Regions from separate parts of the Frigoribacterium sp. AC512 genome, predicted to be linked through region 1. Evidence: predicted binding sites of a transcription regulator. Region 1 holds the regulator's gene; the other holds the start of a gene.
What was found. The regulator LexA, encoded in region 1, represses DNA repair genes until DNA is damaged. The targets are predictions, from matches to a motif close to TCGAACANNTGTTCGA.

Region 1 (6,566 bases):
CGGCTACCTCATGCGCCGCGGCTACCGCTCCGACACCGTACGTCGTGCCGTGGAGAAGGCCCTGCCGCGCGGTGGCAGCAGCCGGGGCGGCGTCCGCTTCGAGTGACGCCCCGCCCTACACTGGGGCACCATGTCGACGGTCGGTGAAGGTGTGGGCGGCGGCCTGGTCGCCGTCGTCGGATCGACCGGCACCGGCAAGTCGGCGTTCTCGCTCGACCTGGCCGAGCGGCTCCGCGACGCGGGGCGTCCAGCCGAGATCGTCAACGCGGACGCGATGCAGCTCTACCGGGGGATGGACATCGGCACGGCCAAGCTGCCCGAGGCCGAGCGGCGAGGTGTGCCGCACCACCTCTTCGACGAGCTCGAGGTGACGGCCGAGGCCAGCGTCGAGTGGTACCAGTCCCGTGCTCGGACCGTGATCGACGACGTCCTCGCGCGCGGCGCCGTGCCCCTCCTGGTGGGTGGGTCCGGGCTCTACGTCTCGAGCGTGCTCTTCGACTTCCGGTTCCCGGGCACCGACGCCGCCGTGCGACAGCGCTTCGAGCGGGTGGCTGCGAGCGGCGGCCCCGGCGCGCTGCACGAGCTGCTCATCCAGACCGATCCGGTCGCCGCCGAGCGGATCGGACCGCACAACGCCCGGCGGCTCGTCCGGGCCCTCGAGGTCGGCGAGATCACCGGTGAGCCCTTCTCGGCGGCCCTGCCCGACGAGGCGCAGCGGTGGCGCCCCTCCTCGATCGTCGGCATCGCCGAGGAGAGACCGGTGCTCGTCGAGCGTCTCGATGCACGCGTCCGCGGCATGTGGGCCGACGGCCTGGTCGACGAGGTGCGAGGCCTGTTGCCGCTCGGCCTCGCCGACGGGATCACCGCCTCCCGGGCGATCGGCTACGCCCAGGCAGCGGCGCAGCTGCGGGGCGACACCGACGAAGAGGCGGCGATCAGCGAGACGCAGGCGCTCACGCGTCGCTACGCCCGCCGCCAGGTCAGCTGGTTCAAGCGGTACCCGGACGTCGACTGGTCGACCACGGGCGACCCGGCGGCCGTCGAGCGGGCCCTCGCTAGACTCCTCGGGTGACCACGACGCTCCAGTTCACCAAGGGACAGGGCACCGGGAACGACTTCGTGTTGTTCACCGACGCCGACGGCGAGACCGACCTCGACGGGGTCGCCATCCGCGCCCTGACCGACCGTCGTTTCGGCGTGGGGGCCGACGGGGTCATCCGTGCCGTCCGCTCATCCGCGTTCCCGGCCGGCGCCGCGGCGCTGGCGAGCGATCCCTCCGCCGAGTGGTTCATGGACTACCACAACGCCGACGGCAGCCTCGCCGAGATGTGCGGCAACGGCGTCCGCGTCTTCGTGCGCTACCTGGTAGAGCGCGGCCTGGTCGACCTGCCCGTCGGCGAGGCCCTCACGATCGGCACGCGTGCCGGCGTGCGGACGGTGCGGCGAGACGGCTCGGGCTTCCGGGTCGACCTCGGCGTCTGGGCCCTCGGGGACGACGAGCCGACGGTCCGCGCCCGAGAACTCCACGCGGCGAGGCCGGGCCTGTCCCTCTCGGTCGGCAACCCGCACGTGGTCGTCGCCCTCGCCTCCGACGACGAGCTCGACGGGCTCGACCTCTCCTGGGTCCCGGTGCTCGATCCCGCGCCTGCCGAGGGCGCCAACGTCGAGTTCGTGGTCCCGTCCGATCCGCTCGTGGTCGACGGCATCGGCCACATCCGCATGCGCGTGCACGAGCGCGGCAGCGGCGAGACGCTCTCGTGCGGCACGGGCGCGGCGGCTGCGGCACTCGCCGTGCGGCACTGGGCCGGCGCGGGCGCGCCCGACGACTGGTCCGTCGAGGTGCCGGGTGGCATCCTCGGGGTCCACGTCGCGGCCGGAGCCGATGGTGAGCACGTGTCGCTCAGCGGCCCGGCCGAGCTCGTGTTCAGCGGCGCGCTGACCCTCTAGCCGTCCCTCCCCGGGCGTGGGCCCTCGGGCGACGACCCTGTCGTACCGGCTCGCCTAGGCGAGCGGCGAGGAGGCGCGTCGGGCCCGCAGCACCCGGTACCCCTTGCTCGTCGAGGCCCGCTCCACCTGCACCACGTCCGCCATGGTCGTGTTCATCCATGCCTGCAACGAGTCGGCGCCGAGGTTCTTCTGCACGACGAGCCAGGCGTCGGAGCCGGGCTCGAGGCGTGGCAGCCAGGTCTCCAGGAGGCCGTGCAGCACCTCCTTGCCGACCCGGATGGGCGGATTCGACCAGATCGACGCGAACACGACGTCGTCGGGAACACCGTCGGGCGTCACGGCGTTGACGTTGTGGAGGCCCGCGGCCCGTGCGTTCTCACGGACGAGGTCGAGGACCCTCTCGTTCACGTCGACGGCCCACACCGTCGCGTCGGGTGACGACAACGCGAGGCTCAGTGTGATGGGGCCCCATCCGCACCCGACGTCCAGCAGGTCGCCCGTCGCGGGCGGCTGCGGTGCACCGGCCAGCAGGACGGCCGTGCCCGGGTCGACCCGCTCGGGGCTGAAGACGCCCGACGCCGTCGTGAGCGTCAGCTCTCGCCCTGCGAGGGTCGCCGTGATCGTCCGCCGACGCAGCTCGCTCTCCGGCTTCGGGGAGAAGTAGTGGTCGTTGGTCACGCGGGACAACTTACCGAACATCAGCTGCCTGGCCCGTGACGGCCCAGGCTCGACCCCCTCCGGAGGGCTAGTATCACTTCGATGACATACACCCCCACGACCCCGCTCGACGACGAGCGTGACGGACAGCCCGGCGACGACGTCGTGTCGCGGGTCCTCGAGCGTGCGGCGTCGCGGGCGTCCGCCTACACGATCTTCTCGCCTGCCCAGGCGATCCAGACCCGCTCGCTCGACGGCTCGGGCGACGGCGACCAGTACGACCGCGAGGACCGGGCCGCGCTCCGTCGCGTGGCCGGCCTCTCGACCGAGCTGGAGGACGTCACCGAGGTCGAGTACCGCCAGCTCCGCCTCGAGAACGTCGTCCTGATCGGCGTGTGGTCGCAGGGTTCGCTCTCGGACGCCGAGAACTCGCTCCGCGAGCTCGCCGCGCTGGCCGAGACCGCGGGCGCGTCGGTGCTCGACGGCCTCCTGCAGCGTCGGCCGAACCCGGACCCCAGCACCTACCTCGGCAAGGGCAAGGCAGAAGAACTGCGACAGACCGTCGCCGCCCTCGGCGCGGACACGGTCATCGCCGACACCGAGCTCGCACCGAGCCAGCGGCGTGCGCTGGAGGACGTCGTCAAGGTCAAGGTCATCGACCGCACGGCCGTCATCCTCGACATCTTCAGCCAGCACGCGAAGAGCCGCGAGGGCAAGGCGCAGGTCGAGCTCGCCCAGCTCGAGTACCTGCTCCCGCGACTCCGTGGCTGGGGAGACTCGATGTCCCGCCAGGCCGGTGGCCAGGTCGGCGGTGCCGGTGCCGGCATGGGCAGCAGGGGCCCCGGTGAGACGAAGATCGAGCTCGACCGTCGCCGGATCCACACGCGCATGGCCCGCCTCCGGCGCCAGATCAAGGAGATGAAGCCGGCTCGCGACGCCAAGCGAGCGAACCGCGACCGCAACGAGGTGCCCTCCGTGGCGATCGCCGGCTACACGAACGCAGGAAAGTCGAGCCTGCTGAACCGGCTCACGAGCGCTGGCGTCCTGGTCGAGAACGCCCTCTTCGCCACCCTCGACGCGACGGTGCGCAAGAGCGCCACCACCGACGGTCGACCCTTCACCTACGCCGACACGGTGGGCTTCGTGCGAAACCTGCCGCACCAGCTCGTCGAGGCCTTCCGCTCGACGCTCGAGGAGGTCGCCGGCTCCGACGTCATCGTGCACGTCGTCGACGGATCGCACCCCGACCCGGCCGCGCAGCTGGCGACGGTGCGCGAGGTCATCGGCGAGGTCGACGGCCGGGACATCCCCGAGGTCGTGGTCTTCAACAAGAGCGACCTCGTCGACGACGACCAGCGGCTGGTGCTGCAGGGGCTCGAGCCGACGGCCGTCTTCGTGTCGGCGCGCACGGGCGAGGGCATCGACGAGCTGCTGGCGAAGCTCGCCGGGCTGCTGCCCGAGCCCGAGGTCGAGCTCGACCTCCTCGTGCCCTACGACCGCGGCGACGTGGTGTCGCACCTGCACGACTCCGGCCGGGTCCTGACGACCGACTACGACGAGCAGGGCACCCGGGTGCACGCCCGCGTCTACCCGAGCGACGTCGCGGCGCTCTCGCCGTTCGTGCGCACGGAGACTGCCGACGCCGTCGAGACCACGGAGGCAGCCGCCTCCTGAGTCGTTCGCTCCCTGCACGAGGAAGCGCCTCCGACCCGGCCAGGGCAGGAGGCGCTTCGTCGTTCTCGGGACGCGTCAGACCGAGCGGAGCACCGCCACGACCTTGCCGAGGATCTGCGCGTGGTCGCCCACGATCGGCTCGAAGGCGCTGTTGCGGGGCAGCAGCCAGGTGTGGCCGTCTCGCTGCCGGAAGACCTTGACCGTGGCCTCGTCGTCGAGCATGGCCGCGACGATGTCGCCGTTCTCGGCGTTCTGCTGTTGCCGGACGACCACCCAGTCGCCGTCGCAGATGGCGGCGTCGATCATGGACTCGCCGACGACGCGGAGCATGAACAGCTCGCCCTTGCCGACGAGCTGCCGGGGGAGCGGCATGACGTCCTCGACCTGCTGCTCGGCGGTGATGGGGATGCCGGCCGCGATGCGGCCGACCATCGGGACGTGGGCGGTGTCGCCGTCGTCGCTCGTCGAGAGGATGCTCGTCACGGGGGCGGCGGCAGGCGTCGGGTCGCCCAGCACCTCGAGGGCGCGCGGGCGGTTGGGATCGCGGCGGATCCGGCCGGCGAGCTCGAGCTGGTTGAGCTGGTGGGTCACGCTCGACAGCGACTTGAGGCCGACGGCGTCGCCGATCTCGCGCATGCTCGGCGGGTAGCCGCTCTGGGCGATGCTCGCCTGGATCGCGGCCAGGATCGACTCCTGCTTGGCGGTGAGCGCCTTGCGCGGGGGCGTCGCCGGGGCGGTCGCCGTCGCGCTGTGCCGGTCGGTCATCTCTCTCCTGCCGTCGATGTCGGTGGTCGCTGGTGTACTCGTCCCACCGACTGGAACCTATCGGATCACGGCCACTTGGCGAAACACATGTTCGAGTGTGTCGCGCTTGTCTGCGGGCGATGTTCGAGAGAAATGGTTGCGGTCGGGCTCAGTCGAAGATATGTTCGGTACACGTCTTCGTGTCCGGCATTCCCGGCCGAGTGCCGGGCACGAACTCGTACGACAACTCTCGCGGTGAAAGGAACCACCTCATGAGCGCCACCAGCATCAGCAACGACATCGTCGGCATCACCGGCGGCTCGGTCGTCCCTCGCACCCGCCTGCGCATCACGCGTCGGGGCAGGCGAGTGGTCGGCGCCGCGGTCGCGCTCGGCGCCACCGGCATCGTGGCCGCGGGCTTGCTGCTCGGCCCCGGTGCCGTCGCCTCCGACCAGGCCGCAGACGTGTCCTTCGCCCAGGTCACGGTCGAGGGCGGCGAGTCGCTCTGGCAGGTCGCGAGCGAGATCGCCCCCACCAAAGACCCGCGCGACGTCGTCAGCGACCTCGTCCGCCTGAACAACCTGCCGAGCGCCGAGGTGGCAGCGGGCCAGACGCTGGCGGTCCCCGAGAAGTACAGCCGCTGATCTGGTGTGGCCGGGGTTGACTGGTCCGTTCCGTTCCGGTCCGGTCCGGTCACGGTGAGGTCGGCACTCCGCCTGCCGCCTACCATGGACTCGTGTCCTTCAGCCTCGCCGACCTGCCCATCCGAGACGACCTCAAGGGGCTGACGCCGTACGGCGCTCCCCAAGAACGCGTGCCCGTCGCCCTCAACGTCAACGAGAACACGCACCCCGTTCCTGCCGACGTCGCCGCCGACATCCTCGAGGCCGTCGGCGCGGCACTCGTCGACGTGAACCGCTACCCCGATCGCGAGTTCTCGACCCTCCGCGATTCGCTGGCGGGCTACCTCGGACACGGACTCAGCCGTGAGCACATCTGGGCGGCGAACGGCTCCAACGAGGTCATCCAGCAGATCCTGCAGGCCTTCGGCGGCCCGGGCCGCTCCGTGCTGGGGTTCCCGCCCACGTACTCGATGCACTCGATCATCGCGGCGGGCACCGGCAGCACCTGGCTCGAGGGCGCCCGCGACGAGGGCTTCACGATCACGCCCGAGACGGCGGTCGCCGAGATCGAGCGTCTCCGGCCCGACGTCGTCTTCTTCTGCGGGCCGAACAACCCGACGGGCACCCCGCTCGACCTCGACACGGTCCGGGCCGCGTACGACGCGACCGACGGCATGGTCTTCGTCGACGAGGCCTACGCCGAGTTCATGCCGGCCGGCCAGCCCACGGCGCTCACCCTTCTCGAGGGCCGGGAGCGCCTCATCGTCTCGCGCACCATGAGCAAGGCCTTCGCCTTCGCCGGTGCCCGGGTCGGCTACATGGCGGCACACCCTGCCGTCGTCGACGCACTCCGCCTGGTGCGGCTGCCGTACCACCTCTCGTCCCTCACGCAGGCGGCGGCCGTCGCAGCCCTCGCGCACG
Region 2 (6,566 bases), 1.1 Mb from region 1:
ATGACGTGGCAGGCACGGGACAGCGCCCGGCCCACGGTCTGCGGGACGAGGTGTGCGGGGAGGCCGAGCAGCATGGCGGCCCCCTCCTGGTCGACGTGTCGGGCAGGTCGATCATGCCAGAACGAGGACTCGTCCTGTACCCCGTTATCTAGGGTCACCTCGCGGGACGGGGCCGGGACACCGGGGCGGCTGTGCCCCGACCTCGGGGACGAAGGGACGACGAGCGCTGCCGCGGTCAGAAGAGGCGTGGCTGAGACGACCGTGCACCGCCCGGCAGCTCGTGGGCGATGAGCGACCGGGGCCGTCCGTCCGCACCGAAGCCCAGCGTGCCCCTGGCTGCCGCAGCGTCGTCGAGGGCACTCGACCGGGTGGAGCCCGTCGCCGGGTCGGCCGTGCCGTGCTCGAGCCCGTGCTCGGCCAGGAGGGGCCGCATGCGGGCCGCGAGCCACTTGCGGTAGCCGAGGGGCGCGTAGGTGCTCGTCGCGTACATGTCGCGGTACCGCGTGACGAGCTCCGGGTGCTCACGTTCGAGCCAGGCCGACCACCACTCCTTGACGCCGGGCTTGAGGTGCAGGGCCGAGTACAGCAGGCTCGTCGCCCCGGAGGCGCGGACGGCCGCCAGGGCCCGGTGCAGGTGGTCGAGGTCGTCGGTCAGCCACGGCAGGACGGGCATCATGAAGACGGAGCAGCGGAGCCCCGCGTCGGTCGCCGCGCGGACGGTCGCGAGACGCGCGGCCGTGGTCGGCGTGCCCGGCTCGACCGACTGCTGCAGGGCGTCGTCGTGGATCGCGAACATCGCGATGTCGACCGGCACGTGCTGAGCCGCCTCGACGAGGAGCGGCAGGTCGCGCCTCAGCAGGGTCCCCTTGGTCAGGATGCTGAACGGGGTGCCCGAGTCGGCCAGGGCCGCGATGATGCCCGGCATGAGCCGGTACTTGCCCTCGGCGCGCTGGTACGGGTCGGTGTTCGTGCCGAGCGCGACGGGGTGGTGCTGCCACGACGGGCGACGCAGCTCGCGGGACAGCACCTCGGCGACGTTCACCTTGACGACGATCTGCCGGTCGAAGTCGTCGCCGCCGTCGAGGTCGAGGTACTCGTGCGTCGGCCGCGCGAAGCAGTAGACGCAGGCGTGGCTGCACCCTCGGTAGGGGTTGATCGTCCAGCCGAAGGGCAGGGCGGAGTCGCTGCCCGGCACGCGGTTGAGAGCGCTCTTCGCGAGGATCTCGTGGAACGTCACCCCGGCGAACTCGGGCGTCGTCACCGACGCGACCAGGTTCGACAGCTTCGCCAGCCCGGGCAGCGCCGACGAGTCGGTCGCCGTCGTCGCCTGTTCGCTCCACCTCATCGCCCGAGTCGAACACATGTTCGACCCGACGTCAAGCCCAGACCGACCCGCGCCTCCCCGGCCCGGCCCGGCTCGCCGGGCCGCGACCGGCAGAGGGCCGCTACGCGTGGATGCGCAGGGCCTCGGCGGTCGCCCCGAGCGTCGCGGCGGCTCGCGCCTCGTCGTCGGCGAGCTGGTCGCCGTAGGTAGGCACCATGCGGCGGAGCGTCGGCGTCCACCCGGCGATCCGGTCGGGGAAGCAGCGCTCGAGCACCGACAGCATGATCGGCACGGCGGTGGAGGCGCCCGGCGAGGCCCCGAGGAGACCCGCGATGGTGCCGTCCGCCGCCGAGACCACCTCGGTGCCGAACTGCAGCACACCGCCCTTCTTCGCGTCCTTCTTGATGACCTGCACGCGCTGGCCCGCGGTGATGCGGTACCAGTCGGCCGGGTCGGCGTCGGGCATGAACTCCCGCAGGGACTCGAACTTGCTGTCGCTGCTCGCCATCAGCTGGCCGACCAGGTACTTGACGAGCGACAGGTTCGCCAGCCCCGCGCGGATCATCGGGTACAGGTTGTGCGGCCGGATCGAGGCGAAGAGATCGAACCACGAGCCGTTCTTCAGGAACTTCGGGCTGAAGCCGGCGTACGGCCCGAACATCAGGCTCGCCTGGCCGTCCACGACACGGGTGTCGAGGTGCGGGACCGACATCGGGGGCGAGCCGACGGCGGCCTTGCCGTAGACCTTCGCGGCGTGCTTCGCCACGACGGCGGGGTCGTCGGTCCGGAGGAACTCGCCGCTGACCGGGAACCCGCCGAAGCCCTTGATCTCGTCGATGCCCGACTTCTGCAGCAGGTGCAGCGCGCCTCCCCCGGCGCCGACGAAGACGAACCGGGCGTCGACGCTCGTGGGCGTTCCGCCGACCTGGCGGCGCATGGCGACCCGCCACGTGCCGTCGGCGAGCTTCGTCAGACCGGTGACGCGGTGGTCGAGCTCGATGCGCGCCTCGTTCTCCTCGAGGTAGGTCAGCAGGAGGCGCGTGAGGCTGCCGAAGTCGACGTCGGTGCCGGCCTCGATGCGGGTCGCGGCGATCGGCTGGTCCTTCGCGCGGCCCACGATGAGGGAAGGGGCCCACGAGCGGATGACGGAGGCGTCGGTGCTGAACTCGATTCCGGCGAACAGCGGGTGGTCACGGAGCGCCTCGTGCCGCTTGCGCAGGTACTCGACGTTGGCCTCGCCCCAGACGAAGCTCATGTGCGGCGTCGAGTTGATGAACGCGGACGGCTCGGGGAGGGCCCCCTCGGCGACGAGGAACGACCAGAACTGCCGTGAGACCTGGAACTGCTCGTTGACCTTGACGGCGCTGCTCGTGTCGATCGTGCCGTCGGCGCGCTCGGGCGTGTAGTTGAGCTCGCAGAGGGCGGAGTGGCCGGTGCCCGCGTTGTTCCAGGGGTTGCTCGACTCCTGTGCGACGTCGCCGAGCGCCTCGTAGACCTGGATCGTCCAGGTGGGCTCGAGCTGCTTGATCATGGCGCCCAACGTGGCGCTCATGACGCCGGCCCCGATGAGGGCGACGTCGACGGGCTTCGTTGCCTTCGATGCTTCGGTCACGAGGTGCAGTCTAGGCGCGGCGTCTGGGTACGGACCGGCGCCCGGCTCGACGACGAGCTCCGCGAGAAGGCGGCGGGCGCCGCGACGGCTCAGAGCCCGAGGGTCGTCAGCTCGGTGTCCATCCGCCGCGCCATCTCCGCGTAGCCCTCGTCGTTCGGGTGCAGCCCGTCCGCGGCCATCCACTCGGGGTGCCCCTCGAGCCAGCGGGAGGCGCCCGGCACCCAGTCGGCGCCGACCTCGTCTGCTGCGTCGTGGACCCAGCCCGTGATGACGTCGACGCTCGCCGGTCGCTCGTCGGTGTACCAGAACGGCTCGACGACGACGAGGCGCGCGTCGGGCAGGGCGGACGCGATGCGGTCGAGGTCGTCGCCGATCTGGGCGTGGATGTCGTCGGCGCGGGCGTCGTACGAGAAGTTGTCGTTCAGCCCCATCGTGACGAACACGATGTCCGGCTCGGCGTCGATGACCAGTCCGGGCAGGTCGCCGCCCTCGAACGACGTGCGGTGGTTGACGAATCCGAGCCCGTTGACGCTCGGGTTGTACTCGCGCCAGCCGCGCTCCTCGCTGACGATCGTCGACCAGCGGTGCGACGCATCGGACGCACCCGTGCCGAGGGTGTACGAGTCGCCGTAGAAGGCCACGACCGGGCCGTCGCCCTCCGGGACCGCCGACGAGGCGGCCGGGCCGTCCGTGACGGGCCCGGCGCAGCCCGTCAGGACGGCGGCTGCAGCAGCGAGCAGGGCGACGAGGCCGGGCACGAGACGGGTCATGCCCGGTCTTCGGAGCGACGGAGGCGCGGGTTCGGTGGCGGGACCTACGCCGTCGCGAGACGGCGCGCCGCGACGATCTCGGCGATCTGCACGGCGTTCAGGGCCGCGCCCTTGCGGAGGTTGTCGTTGCTGATGAAGAGGGCGATGCCGCGGTTGCCGGGCACGCCCTCGTCCTGACGGACGCGGCCGACGAACGACGGGTCCTTGCCGGCGGCCTCGAGGGGCGTGGGCACGTCGGTGAGGACGACCCCCGGCGCGTCCGCGAGGAGCTCGCGGGCGCGAGCGGCGGTGAGCTCGGTCGCGAACTCGGCGTTGATCGACAGGGAGTGCCCGGTGAAGACCGGCACGCGCACGCAGGTGCCGCTGACGAGCAGGTCGGGACGCTCGAGGATCTTGCGGCTCTCGTTGCGGAGCTTCTTCTCCTCGTCGGTCTCGTCGAGGCCGTCGTCGACGATCGACCCGGCGAGGGGGATGACGTCGAAGGCGATGGGGCGCACGTAGACCGTCGGCTGAGGCATCTGCACCGCGCCTCCGTCGTGGACGAGGCCCGCAGCGTCGCCCTCGAGGGCCGCACGCGCCTGGCCGAGCAGCTCGTCGGCGCCCACGAGGCCGCTGCCGCTGACGGCCTGGTACGTGCTGACGACCAAGCGCTCGAGCGTCGCCTCGGCGTCGAGGACCTTGAGCACCGGCATCGCCGCCATGGTGGTGCAGTTCGGGTTGGCGACGATGCCCTTCACGGCCTGGTCGATGGCGTGCGGGTTGACCTCGCTGACCACCAGCGGGACCTCGGGGTCCATGCGCCAGGCGCTCGAGTTGTCGATGACGAGCACGCCGGCCTCCGCGAAGCGGGGGGCGTGCGCCCGGCTGCCGGTGGCGCCGGCCGAGAAGAGCGCGATGTCGAGCCCTCTCGGGTCGGCCGTCTCGACGTCCTCGACGACGACGTCGACGCCGCGGAACGGCAGGGTCGTGCCCGCCGAGCGTGCCGTGGCGAAGAAGCGGATCTCGGCGATCGGGAACTCGCGCTCGGCGAGCAGCTTGCGCATGACCTTGCCGACCTGGCCGGTGGCGCCGACCACGCCGACGCGCAGACCTTCAGACATCTCGTGCTCCTGGGGGTGGTGAGGGTGGGGGGATGGTGACCGGGGAGGGTCGTCTCGGGTGCGCCGGTCAGCGACCGGTGCCACCCCAGACGACGGCCTCGACGTCGGCGTCGAGCTCGAAGGCCGTGTGCACGACGCGCAGGGCCTCGGCGAGCGTGTCGGCACGCGTCACGACCGAGATGCGGATCTCGCTCGTCGAGATCATCTCGATGTTGATGCCGGCCTCGAACAGGGCCGTGAAGAGGCGCGCCGAGACGCCGGCGTTGGTGCGCATGCCGGCGCCGACGAGGGCGAGCTTGCCGATCTGGTCGTCGTACTGCAGCGACTCGAAGCCGATCTCGGCCCGGTCGGACTCGAGGGCGTTCAGGACGACCGAGCCCTCGGACTTCGGCAGCGTGAACGAGATGTCGGTGCGGCTGGTCGACGCGGCCGAGACGTTCTGCACGATCATGTCGATGTTCGCGCTCGTCTTGGCGACCGTGCGGAAGATCTGTGCGGCCTTGCCGGGGACGTCGGGGACGCCGACGACGGTGACCTTCGCCTCGCTCAGGTCGCCCGCGACACCGCTGATGATGGGCTCTTCCACGTTCTCTCCCTCTTTCGGGTTGACGACCAAGGTGCCCTCGCCGTTGTGGAACGACGAGCGGACGTGCAGGGTGACGCCGTGGCGTCGGGCGTACTCGACGGCACGGATGTAGAGCACCTTCGAGCCGGCGGCGGCGAGCTCGAGCATCTCCTCGCTCGTGATGCGGTCGAGCTTGCGGGCGCGGGGCACGACGCGGGGGTCGGCCGTGAAGATGCCGTCGACGTCGGTGTAGATCTCGCAGACGTCGGCGTCGAGCGCGGCGGCGAGCGCCACGGCCGTCGTGTCGGAGCCGCCCCGCCCGAGCGTCGTGATGTCGCCCGTGCTGCGGTTGAAGCCCTGGAACCCTGCGACGATGGCGACCGACCCGGCGTCCAGCGCCTCCCGGATGCGCCCCGGCGTGACGTCGACGATGCGCGCCTTGCCGTGCTGGGCGTCCGTGATCATGCCCGCCTGGCTGCCCGTGTAGGAGCGGGCCTCGACGCCCTGGCTGCGGATCGCCATGGCGAGCAGGGCCATGCTGATGCGCTCGCCCGCGGTGAGGAGCATGTCGAGCTCGCGACCCCCGGGCATAGGCGTCACCTCGGCGGCGAGGTCGAGCAGCTCGTCGGTCGTGTCGCCCATGGCGCTGACGGCGACGACGACGTCGTTCCCGGCCTTGCGCGTCTCGACGATGCGCTTCGCGACGCGCTTGATGCTCTCGGCGTCGGCGACGGAGGACCCGCCGAATTTCTGCACGATCAAGCTCACGGTGGCGGCTCCAGGAGGTGGGTGGCAGGAGGAGGCGGGCGCGGTCGGGCTGGCGGCGCCTGCGTCCGATGATTCTAGGAGGTGCCCGGCCCGTGTGACGACCGGTCGCGACCGCCCTGTGGACGGCCGCCTCCTCGCCCCCGGCCGGTCGGCCCGACTGCTCTCGCGACCTCTAGCGTGGGGGCATGACCGACACCGTCGCGGATGCCCGCGGATCCGCCAGCCGCCTCCAGGACAGCCGTGCACTCCGCATCTTCGCGCGGGTGGGCTTCGCCGTGAACGGGCTGCTCCACGTCCTGATCGGCGGCATCGCCCTCGGCGTCGCGGCGGGCGGCGGCGGCGAGGCCGACCAGGGCGGCGCGCTCGGCCAGCTCGCCTCGCGCCCCGGCGGCGCCGCCGTGCTGTGGGTCGTCGTCGTGGGGCTGTG

Region 2: ACZZ97_RS03315 (Rv2578c family radical SAM protein) is a predicted target of LexA. The motif match lies at 1,354-1,369, and genes of this name have one in related genera.

Annotation. Positions count from the first base shown of each region.
Region 1 is NZ_OZ409850.1:1,853,346-1,859,911, reverse strand. It holds gene ACZZ97_RS08410 (regulatory protein RecX) at 1-106, shown strand, start outside; gene miaA (tRNA (adenosine(37)-N6)-dimethylallyltransferase MiaA) at 131-1,072, shown strand; gene dapF (diaminopimelate epimerase) at 1,069-1,947, shown strand; gene ACZZ97_RS08395 (class I SAM-dependent methyltransferase) at 2,002-2,625, opposite strand; gene hflX (GTPase HflX) at 2,707-4,278, shown strand; gene lexA (transcriptional repressor LexA) at 4,354-5,043, opposite strand; gene ACZZ97_RS08380 (LysM peptidoglycan-binding domain-containing protein) at 5,295-5,666, shown strand; gene ACZZ97_RS08375 (histidinol-phosphate transaminase) at 5,759-6,566, shown strand, end outside.
Region 2 is NZ_OZ409850.1:722,889-729,454, reverse strand. It holds gene ACZZ97_RS03320 (sensor histidine kinase) at 1-74, opposite strand, end outside; gene ACZZ97_RS03315 (Rv2578c family radical SAM protein) at 236-1,345, opposite strand; gene ACZZ97_RS03310 (malate:quinone oxidoreductase) at 1,446-2,936, opposite strand; gene ACZZ97_RS03305 (SGNH/GDSL hydrolase family protein) at 3,026-3,706, opposite strand; gene ACZZ97_RS03300 (aspartate-semialdehyde dehydrogenase) at 3,751-4,806, opposite strand; gene ACZZ97_RS03295 (aspartate kinase) at 4,874-6,139, opposite strand; gene ACZZ97_RS03290 (DUF1206 domain-containing protein) at 6,325-6,566, shown strand, end outside.